Regions from separate parts of the Mesorhizobium sp. M7A.F.Ca.MR.148.00.0.0 genome, predicted to be linked through region 2. Evidence: predicted binding sites of a transcription regulator. Region 2 holds the regulator's gene; each other region holds the start of a gene.

Region 1 (3,276 bases), on a different contig from region 2:
TTCGGAGACCATGATGGCCGCGATCAAAGAGCTTGTGCACACCGAAGGCGATTCCAACACCACAGCGGCTCGCGGCCGATGGGATGCCGGGCAGGACGATCCGCGGATCCGCGGCTTGCTCGATCGCGATGCGGCTGCCTTCATGCACCAGAGTCTGTCCAGCCCCTGCCTTTCGACCATCGCGAAGGCGCAAGGCATCTGGATCGAGGACACCGCTGGCCGCCGCTTCATGGATTTCCACGGCAACAGCGTGCATCACCTCGGCTACGGCCATCCAAGGCTGGTCACGGCGATCAAAAAGCAGCTCGATGAGCTCTGCTTTGCGCCGCGCCGCTTTACCTGCGAGCCCGCCGTCGAGCTGGCGGAGAAGCTGGCGGCATTGGCGCCCGGCGATCTCGGCAAGGTGCTGTTCACCACCGGTGGTTCGGATGCCATCGAGGTCGCGCTGAAGATCGCCCGCGCCGCGACCGGCCGCTTCAAGACGGTGTCGTTCTGGGATGCGTTCCACGGGGCCGGCTTCGGCGCTGCAAGCGTCGGCGGCGAGGCGACCTTCCGCTCGCACATATCAGGCCCGATGATGACCGGCACCGAGCACGTCGCACCCTGGGACGGCTATCGCTGTCCCTATGGCCACGATTCCCTCGAAACCTCGGGGCTCGCTTGCGCCAACATGATCGCCTATGTGCTCGGCCGCGAACAGGACGTGGCGGCGGTCGTCGCAGAACCGATGCGGGCGACGCCCAACCCGCCGCCGCCCGGTTTCTGGAAACGGGTTCGCGAAGCCTGCGACCGGCACGGCACGCTGCTGATCTTCGACGAGATCCCGACCGGGCTGGGCAAGACGGGAAAATTCTTCGCCCACGAGCATGATGATGTGACGCCCGACATCGTCGTCCTCGGCAAGTCGCTCGGCGGCGGCATCCTGCCGATCGCCGCCGTCATCGCGCGCCGCGACCTCGACGTCACCGGTGGCTTCGCGATCGGCCACTACACCCACGAGAAGAACCCGGTGACGACCCGCGCCGCACTGACGACGATCGACATCATCCTGGAGGAAGGATTGGTCGAACGCGCGGCCGAACTTGGCCGGCACATGCTGGAGCGTATGCAGCACCTGATGGCGCGCTCGCCCCATGTCGGCGACGTCAGGGGCAGGGGACTGATGGTCGGCGTCGAGCTCGTCGAGGATCGCGATACGCGCGAGCCGGCGCGCGATCTCGCCGAACGCGTCTTCTATGCTTGCCTGGGGCAGGGGCTGAGCTTCAAGGTCAGCCAGGGCAATGTGCTGACGCTGTCGCCGCCGCTGGTCATTTCGAAAGCTGATCTCGATCGTGCGCTCGACATCCTCGAGACCGCCGTGCTGGCGGCCTGACCATGAAGGCCGTGCGCACCGACCGCGAGCTCGCATGCCCCGGCATCGACGCGGGCTTGCGGGCGAGGGGGGGGTCGATCTGGTGGTGACCGTCCGCTCGTCCGACCCGCGTTTGCGGGCACAGACAACGGGCGTTTCGTTCGGCTGACCGTTGCCAATCGTGGGCTTTCGCAAGCGCGAAATCGCGGCCGCAACAGGCATGCGACAGTTCCATGACGACTATCAGGAGAAGTTTGCCTGTCATAAAATAAATAGATTTTACTTATCGATCACCAATCCCCAGAGTTGACCCAACGACGAAATCCACAAGCGCTACAGGGCCGCAATGTCCACCGGCGCGATCGTCACAGTGCATCGCAGAATGTGCCAACAATCAAAGGGGAACTGAGCATGAAATCGCGCAACGCAACTATCGCAATGGCCTTCGCCGCGGCATTGATGTCATCCGCCGCCTTTGCCGAAACCTCCGAACTGACAGTCTATACCGCCATTGAAGCCGAAGATCTCGCCCGCTACGCCGAGACTTTCACAAAGAGCCATCCCGACATCAAACTGAACTTTGTCCGCGACTCCACGGGTGTCGTTACCGCCAAGCTGTTGGCCGAAAAGGACAATCCGCAGGCCGACGTTGTCTGGGGCCTTGCCGCTACATCGCTTCTGGTGCTGAAGACCGAAGGCATGCTTGAGCCCTATGCGCCAAAAGGCGTCGAATTGCTCAAGCCGAAGTTTGTCGACAAGGACACGCCACCGGCCTGGGTTGGCATGGACGCCTGGGCGGCTTCGATCTGCTTCAACACCGTGGAGGGCAAAAAGCTTGGCCTCACCGAGCCGACCAGCTGGAAAGATCTTACCAAGCCGGAATACAAGGGTCACATCGTGATGCCGAACCCGGCCTCGTCCGGCACCGGCTTCCTCGATGTATCGAGCTGGCTGCAGTTGTTCGGCGAGAAGGATGGTTGGGCCTATATGGACGCCCTGCATCAGAATATTGATGCCTACACGCATTCTGGTTCGAAGCCGTGCAAAATGGCCGCCGCCGGTGAAACCGTAATCGGCATCTCGTTCGAGTTCCGCGCCGCGAAATCGAAGAAGGAGGGCGCCCCCCTCGATATCGTCATCCCGTCCGAAGGCATCGGCTGGGACATGGAGGCATCCGCGATCGTTGCGGGAACGAAAAATCTCGAAGCCGCCAAAACGCTGCTCGACTGGTCGATCAGCAAGGAGGCCAACGAGATGTACAATGTAGGTTATGCGGTTCTGGCTATGCCGAATGTCGCCAAGCCGGTCGAATTCCTGCCCGCAGATATCGAGTCCAAGATGATCGACAATGACTTCGAGTGGGCGGCCAACCACCGCAAGGCCATTCTCGACGAGTGGACGAAGCGCTACGACGCCAAGTCTGAGCCCAAGAGCTAGACGCAGAGCATTTCGACAGGGCGCCGTCAGAGCGGCGCCCTTCTCGTAACTCTTCCCGGATGGTCAAAATGAGACACGAACCCGTCGCTGATCTATCGGCAACGCTGGCCGAGGTGCATCCTATGACCGCTGCCGGCAACACCGTCTACCTACAGATCGAACATCTCTGGAAGGCCTTCGGCGAGTTCCATGCGCTGAAGGACATCTCGCTCGACATCAACGAAGGCGAATTCATCTGCTTTCTCGGCCCTTCGGGTTGCGGCAAGACCACGCTGCTGCGCGCCGTCGCCGGCCTCGACCTGCAGACCAGAGGCGTCGTCCGCCAGGGGGGCAGGGATATCTCAACGCTGCCGCCGTCAAAACGCGACTACGGCATCGTGTTTCAGTCCTACGCGCTGTTTCCCAATCTGACGATCGAAAGGAACATCGCCTTTGGCCTGGAAAACACCAAACGGCCGCGCGCCGAGATCGATGCCCGCGTCAAGGAA
Region 2 (3,276 bases):
GAAACGCCGACAACCTTGTCCTTCGCCTGCGCGACAGACGCGAGCGTCAGCGACATGGCGGCACCCGCCAGGATGGCGGCCGTGAATCTTTTCATATTATCCTCCCTGCGCCGCGTATGGCGCGACCAAACTGACCCGAGGGCCGGCACAGAGGCTCTATTTTTTCGAGCCTCGAAAAAATACTGGGCCAACGCCCGAACGCTGTCAACATCGATTCTGATGGATTTTGATGTCACTTCGAGTTTTTTTCGAGTCTCGGAATAAATAAATGACACGGCCTGCAGCTTCTGCCAGTATTTACCGGCGTCACCGACAGCGTTCCATGGGCAGGAGGAACCGCGGCGGCCGGGAGGATATGAAAGAACATGTCGGTCGGAATCCGCCACGACGATCTGCGCCGCCGCAACCGCGCCATGGTGATCGCGGCAGTGCGCCGCGCCGGACAGCCGTCGCGAACCGAGATCGCCGCGACCACAAGCCTCAGCCATTCGACCATCTCGGCGATTTCATCCGACCTGATCGTCGAAGGCATCCTGACCGAAAGCAAGCCGAGCGAGGCCGGCTCGCTCAAACGCGGCCGGCCGCAGGTCGGCCTCAGTCTCAATCCGGAAGCGGCCGCGGTAATGACCGTGGTGCTGTCGCTGAACTTCCTCTCCGTCGCCGTCATCGACTATGCCGGCCAGGTAATATCCGAGGAACAGCGCCGGCTGGACACGCTGACGATGTCGCGCGAGTCGCTGATCGGGGAATGCACGGCCATCGTGCGGCGCCGCCTGGCAGATCCCGACCTGGACGTGCGCAGCATCGCCCGCATCGCGCTGGCCATCCAGGGCATCACCGACACCCGTGCCCGCGCCATGCTGTGGTCGCCGATCACGCCGCACACCGACATCGCCTTCGCTGACATATTCGAAGACGAGTTCGGCATCCCTGCCATAATGGAGAACGACTGCAACATGATGGCGGTGGCGCTGCGCTGGCGCGACCCCGATCGTTACCGCGACGATTTCATCGCTATCCTTTTGTCGCACGGCATCGGCATGGGACTGGTGCTGAAGGGCGAATTGTTCACCGGCACCCATTCTTCGGGCGGCGAATTCGGCCACATGATCCATCGGCCGAACGGCGCGCTATGTCGCTGCGGACGGCGCGGCTGCGTCGAAGCCTATGCGGGCAATTACGCCATATGGCGCAACGCCAGGCAGATGGGCGAGGATGCAGAACCCGTTGCCGATGTCAGCGACGCCGACATGCGCGCCCTGGCTGCCGCGGCCCGCGAAGGTGACGGACCCGAACGGGAAGCCTATCGCAAGGCCGGCGAAGCGCTCGGCTACGGCCTCGGCAGCCTGTTCGCGCTGATCGATCCGGCGCCGGTCGCCATGGTCGGTGTCAGCGCCGCCGCCTTCGACCTGATCGAGCCGGCATTGCGGCAAGCGATTGCCCAGACCGCCGGCGGCCAGCATTCCAAATCGATTTCCTTCGACACCGAGCCGAACGAACTGCCGCTGATCCGCGAAGGCTGCGCCATGCGGGCGCTGATCTTCGTCGATCAGGAGATTTTTGCGCCGGGCGTGCAGGCGAGATCCGGTTTCGGCGGCAAGAACGTGGCGTGAGTTCAAACGAGGGAGTTCAGTCCTCTCGGATGGCGTATCCGGCCCCACGGATCGTGCGGATGACATCAGGCATACGGCCATTGTTGACCGCCTTGCGCAGCCGGCCGACATGCACGTCGACTGTGCGCTCGTCGATGTAGATCGTCTCGCCCCAGACATTGTCGAGCAGCTGGCTGCGCGAGAACACGCGGCCTGGATGGCGCATCATGAATTCGAGCAGGCGGAATTCCGTCGGCCCAAGCCGGATCTCGCTCTTCTTGCGATAGACACGGTGCGACTCGCGATCGAGCACGATATCGCCGACCTTTAGCACGCTGGACAGCACTTCCGGCTTGGCCCGGCGCAGCAGCGCCTTGACCCTGGCCATGAACTCCGGCGTCGAGAAGGGCTTGACCAGATAGTCGTCGGCGCCGGTCGACAGGCCGCGCACGCGGTCGCTTTCCTCGCCTCGCGCGGTCAGCATGATGATCGGCAGCCGCTCGGTCTCGGGACGCATTCGCAGGCGCCGGCAGAGTTCGATGCCCGAAACCGCAGGCACCATCCAGTCGAGCACCAGAAGATCGGGAACGTTCTCCTGCAGCCGGATTTCGGCCTCATCGCCGCGCGTCACCACCTCGACCTGGTAACCTTCGGATTCAAGATTGTAGCGGAGCAGCACGCCTAGCGGCTCCTCATCCTCCACCACCATGATGCGTGGTGCGATCATCGGCTGGTCACCCCTGTTATGCCGCTGGCGCGGACATTGCCGTCTCGTCCTGCTTCGGACGATTGGCTGGCAGCTGCGTGCCGGTCAAAACATAGTAGGCATTTTCGGCGATGTTGGTCACGTGGTCGCCGATCCGCTCGAGGTTCTTGGCGCAAAACAACAGGTGCGTGCACGCCGTGATGTTGCGGGGATCTTCCATCATGTAGGTCAGCAGCTCGCGGAACACCGAGGTGTATTTGACGTCGATGCGTTCATCATTGTTTCTGAGCGTGGCAAGCGCAGCCGCGTCAGCGGCGGCATACTCGTCGACGACCCCCTGCACCTGGATCAGCACCAGCTGCGCCATCGCGTCGATCGAATGCGAAAGGTCGTGCGGCGTAACGCTCAGCCCGACAGTGCCGACGCGCTTGGCGATGTTCTTGGCAAGGTCACCGATGCGCTCGAGGTCGCCGGCCATGCGGATCGAACCGACCACCGCACGCAGGTCGTTGGCCATTGGCTGGCGCTTGGCGATCAGCGTGATGGCGCGATCGTCCAGCTCGCGCTGGCGCGCATCCATGATGGCATCATCGGAAACCACGCGCTGCGCCAGCGCATTGTCCGAATTGAGCAAAGCCTTGGTCGAGCCACTGACCATCGAGCGGGCGAGATCGCCCATGTCGCGGATCAGCTGGCTGATCTGCTCCAGATCCTCATCGAAAGATGCAACGGTATGTTCACCCATGATCTTCGTCCCTCATATGCCTGAGCTCAGCCGAACCGGCCGGTGATGTAGTCCTGGGTGCGTTTGTCGTCGGGGGTGGTGAACATCTTGTCGGTGGCGCCCTCCTCGACCAGATAGCCTAGATGGAACATCGCGGTGCGCTGCGACACGCGCGCTGCCTGCTGCATCGAATGGGTGACGATGACGATCGTATAGTTTTGGCGCAGTTCGTCGATCAGTTCCTCGACGCGAGC
Region 3 (3,276 bases), on a different contig from region 2:
GGCGACATCGCGGGCAATCGTCGGATCGGTGGTGAAGAAGGACAGGTCCGTGTAGATGCGCGCCGTTACCGGATGGTAGTTGCCGGTGCCGAGGTGCACGTAATTGCGCAGCTTGCCGTCCTCGCGCCGCACCACCAGCGACATTTTCGAATGGGTTTTCAGCTCGAGAAAGCCGAACACCACCTGCACGCCGGCACGCTCCAGGTCGCGCGCCCAGCGAATGTTGGCTTCTTCGTCGAAACGCGCCTTGAGCTCGACCAGCGCGGTGACCGACTTGCCGGCCTCGGCCGCGTCGACCAGCGCACGCACGATCGGGCTGTCATTGGAGGTGCGGTAAAGCGTCTGCTTGATCGCCACCACTTCCGGATCGGCCATCGCCTGGCGCAGGAACTGCACCACGACGTCAAACGATTCGTAGGGGTGATGGACGACGATGTCCTTCTCGCGGATCGCGGCAAAGCAATCGCCGCCATGCTCGCGGATGCGCTCGGGAAAACGCGGATTGTAGGGCGTGAATTTCAGGTCGTCGCGGGGAACGGCGACGATCTCGGAAATCTGGCTGAGCGCCAACGGACCGGTCAAGACGCTGATGCGGCTGGACGACACGCCAAGCTCGCCGGCGACGAAGTCGCGCAATTCGCCAGGCATCAGCCTGTCGAATTCGATGCGGATCACCGATCCGCGCCGCCGCCGCTTCAGCGCCGTTTCGAACAGGCGAACCAAATCCTCGGACTCCTCCTCGACCTCGATATCGCTGTCGCGAATGATACGGAACGTGCCGGAGCCCTTGACCTCGTAGCCGGGGAAGAGCTTGCCGATATAGAGGCCGACCGCCTCTTCCAGCGGGATGAAGCGGACATGATGCTTGCGGTCCGGCAGACGGATGAAGCGCTTCAGCGCCACCGGCAGGCGCAGCAGCGCGCTCATCTCCTCGCCATTCTTGCGATGGCGCAATTGCAGCGCCATCGAGAAGCCGAGATTTGGAATGAACGGGAACGGGTGCGCCGGATCGATCGACAGCGGGGTGAGCACCGGGAAAACCTGTTCCTGGAAATGGTCTTCCAGCCAGACTTTCTCGTCCTTGGTCAGCGCATCGCGGGTGATGCTCTCGATGCCTTCCTTGTTGAGCAGCACGGTGAGCGCCGAAAGGCTCTTCTGCTGGTCTTCCTGCAGCCGCTCGACCTCACGCAGCAGCTGTTCGAGCTGCTGTTCGGGGGTGCGTCCGTCAGGGCTCTTCAGCGTGATGCCCTCGCGCACCTGGCCGGCAAGACCGGCAACACGGACCATGAAGAACTCGTCGAGGTTGGCGGCCGAGATCGACAGGAAGCGGACGCGCTCCAGCAGCGGATGATTGAGGTTCAGCGACTCCTCGAGAACGCGCCGGTTGAACTGCAGCCAGGAAAACTCGCGGTTGACAAACCGGTCCGGATTGCCGCCCTCCGGGCGGGCCACCTCGACATCCACGAATTCGTTCTGCACCGGCTTCAGTTCGTTCATGATTCCCGCTCTTCCACACCGTCAGCCAGCTAAAGCGTCGTGCGTCATTCAGGACGCGCAAAGGACGCTCTGCCACTCCAAGGCGACGCATGGTCCTTGCCGAAAACCGATGTCGGTCTTCGGGGCCATGCGTTAACCGGCTTAACTTATCCTCTGACAGGCTTTTGCGACAGTTTCATTTCATCGAACTTGCAAAGAGCCCTGATATGATCCAGATGCAGACGAGATTGCGTTAAGGAGACGACGATGGCAGGCGGTTCCATTCCCCATTTTCAGAACGATGCGGGCTATCAGGCAATCGACATCGGCGTGAAGGAATTCATGTGCACGGGCGCCAATCCGCCTTTCGACCACCCGCATGTGTTTCTGGACATGGGCGACGACAACGAAAAAGTCTGCCCCTATTGCTCGACGCTCTACCGCTATTCTCCGAAGCTGAAGGCGACCGAGACGCTGCCGGCCGGCTGCATCTACATCGATCAGGCCGCCTGAGTCTTTCGCGACCAGCCCGATGACCGACACGCGATCCCGGCAAATTGTCATCGCCGGGGCGGGTGTCGCCGGATTGACCGCAGCGCTTGCATTCGCCGAACGCGGCTACACTGTTCGGGTGTTCGAACAGGCGCAGCGCCTGGAAGCTGCCGGCGCCGGCATCCAGCTCTCTCCCAACGCGACACGTATCCTTCGCCAGCTTGGCGTACTCGACAAGCTGCTGCCGGCAGCGGTGCGGCCGGAAGCCGTGGTGTTGAAGGAGGCCGCGACCTTGCGCGAACTGGCGCGGGTGCCGCTGGGGCAAGCCGCCGAAACGCGCTGGCAGGCGCCCTATCTCGTCGCTCACAGGGCTGATCTGCAGAGCGCGCTGATGGCACGGGTTTCCGAGATACCGGATATCCATTTTACCACCGGCGCCCGCGTCAGCAGCGCTGCCACCGGCCCCCATGGCATCACCGCGACGGCCGAGATCGACGGCAAAACCATCAAGGCTGAGGGCTTCCTGCTGATCGGAGCCGATGGTGTCTGGTCGTCGGTGCGCGCACTTGTCGATTCGGCCAAAAGGGCGGCTTTGCCAAGAAACCATTTTTCCGGCGAGCTGGCCTGGCGCGCGACCATTGCCGCCGAAAGCGCTGCCGGACAAGCCTTTGCCGCGATCGGTGTAACCAATTGCGTCACCACCTTCCTGCATCCCGGCTTCCATATGGTGGCCTATCCCGTCAGCAAGGGTGCTGCCTTCAATCTCGCTGCCTTCACCAGGGGCGACCGTATTGCCGAAGGCTGGTCCGGCAATGCCGACGCCGGGATCCTGACCCGAGCCCTGCGCGGCACCGCGGCAGAACTTGCCCGCCTGGTCGAGCAGGCCGGCCCATGGACCGCATGGCCGATCCATACGGTCGACAGCAAACAACCTTGGACGACCGGCAACATGGCGCTGATCGGCGATGCCGCGCATGCGATGACGCCGTTCGCGGCGCAAGGTGCGGCGATGGCGATCGAGGATGCTGCGACGCTTGCCGACATCATCGCCGACTTCCCTGCCGACCCCCTGGCCGCACCTGCGACCTGGGAACAGTCACGGCGACCGCGTGTAGCGCAGGTCGCCCGACGCGGCGCTGTCAACCGGCTGGCCTGGCATGCCTCGGGTCCGGTGGCGATTGCGCGCAATGTGTTCCTGAAGGTGCGCTCGTCGGAAAAACTCGCGGCGGATCTGGACTGGCTCTACGGGTGGCGAGCAGTTGAGGCTGACGAAAGCTGAAACATGCGAAAGGTTGCCGGGACAGCACC

The links. Region 2 encodes PhoB, which activates phosphate uptake and scavenging genes when phosphate is short. Its sites were predicted from a motif close to TGTCATNNANCTGTCAT; they were not measured.
Region 1: EOB49_RS19660 (putative 2-aminoethylphosphonate ABC transporter substrate-binding protein) is a predicted target of PhoB. The motif match lies at 1,574-1,590, and genes of this name have one in related genera.
Region 3: EOB49_RS13485 (RNA degradosome polyphosphate kinase) is a predicted target of PhoB. The motif match lies at 1,664-1,680, and genes of this name have one in related genera.

The regions. Positions count from the first base shown of each region.
Region 1 is NZ_RZTB01000054.1:1,715-4,990, forward strand. Features, by position in the region: gene EOB49_RS19655 (aspartate aminotransferase family protein) at 14-1,372, shown strand; gene EOB49_RS19660 (putative 2-aminoethylphosphonate ABC transporter substrate-binding protein) at 1,763-2,788, shown strand; gene EOB49_RS19665 (putative 2-aminoethylphosphonate ABC transporter ATP-binding protein) at 2,911-3,276, shown strand, end outside.
Region 2 is NZ_RZTB01000030.1:40,266-43,541, reverse strand. Features, by position in the region: gene xylF (D-xylose ABC transporter substrate-binding protein) at 1-95, opposite strand, end outside; gene EOB49_RS14460 (ROK family protein) at 366-1,613, shown strand; gene phoB (phosphate regulon transcriptional regulator PhoB) at 1,630-2,319, opposite strand; gene phoU (phosphate signaling complex protein PhoU) at 2,336-3,043, opposite strand; gene pstB (phosphate ABC transporter ATP-binding protein PstB) at 3,070-3,276, opposite strand, start outside.
Region 3 is NZ_RZTB01000027.1:44,218-47,493, reverse strand. Features, by position in the region: gene EOB49_RS13485 (RNA degradosome polyphosphate kinase) at 1-1,497, opposite strand, end outside; gene EOB49_RS13480 (zinc-finger domain-containing protein) at 1,744-1,989, shown strand; gene EOB49_RS13475 (FAD-dependent monooxygenase) at 2,009-3,247, shown strand.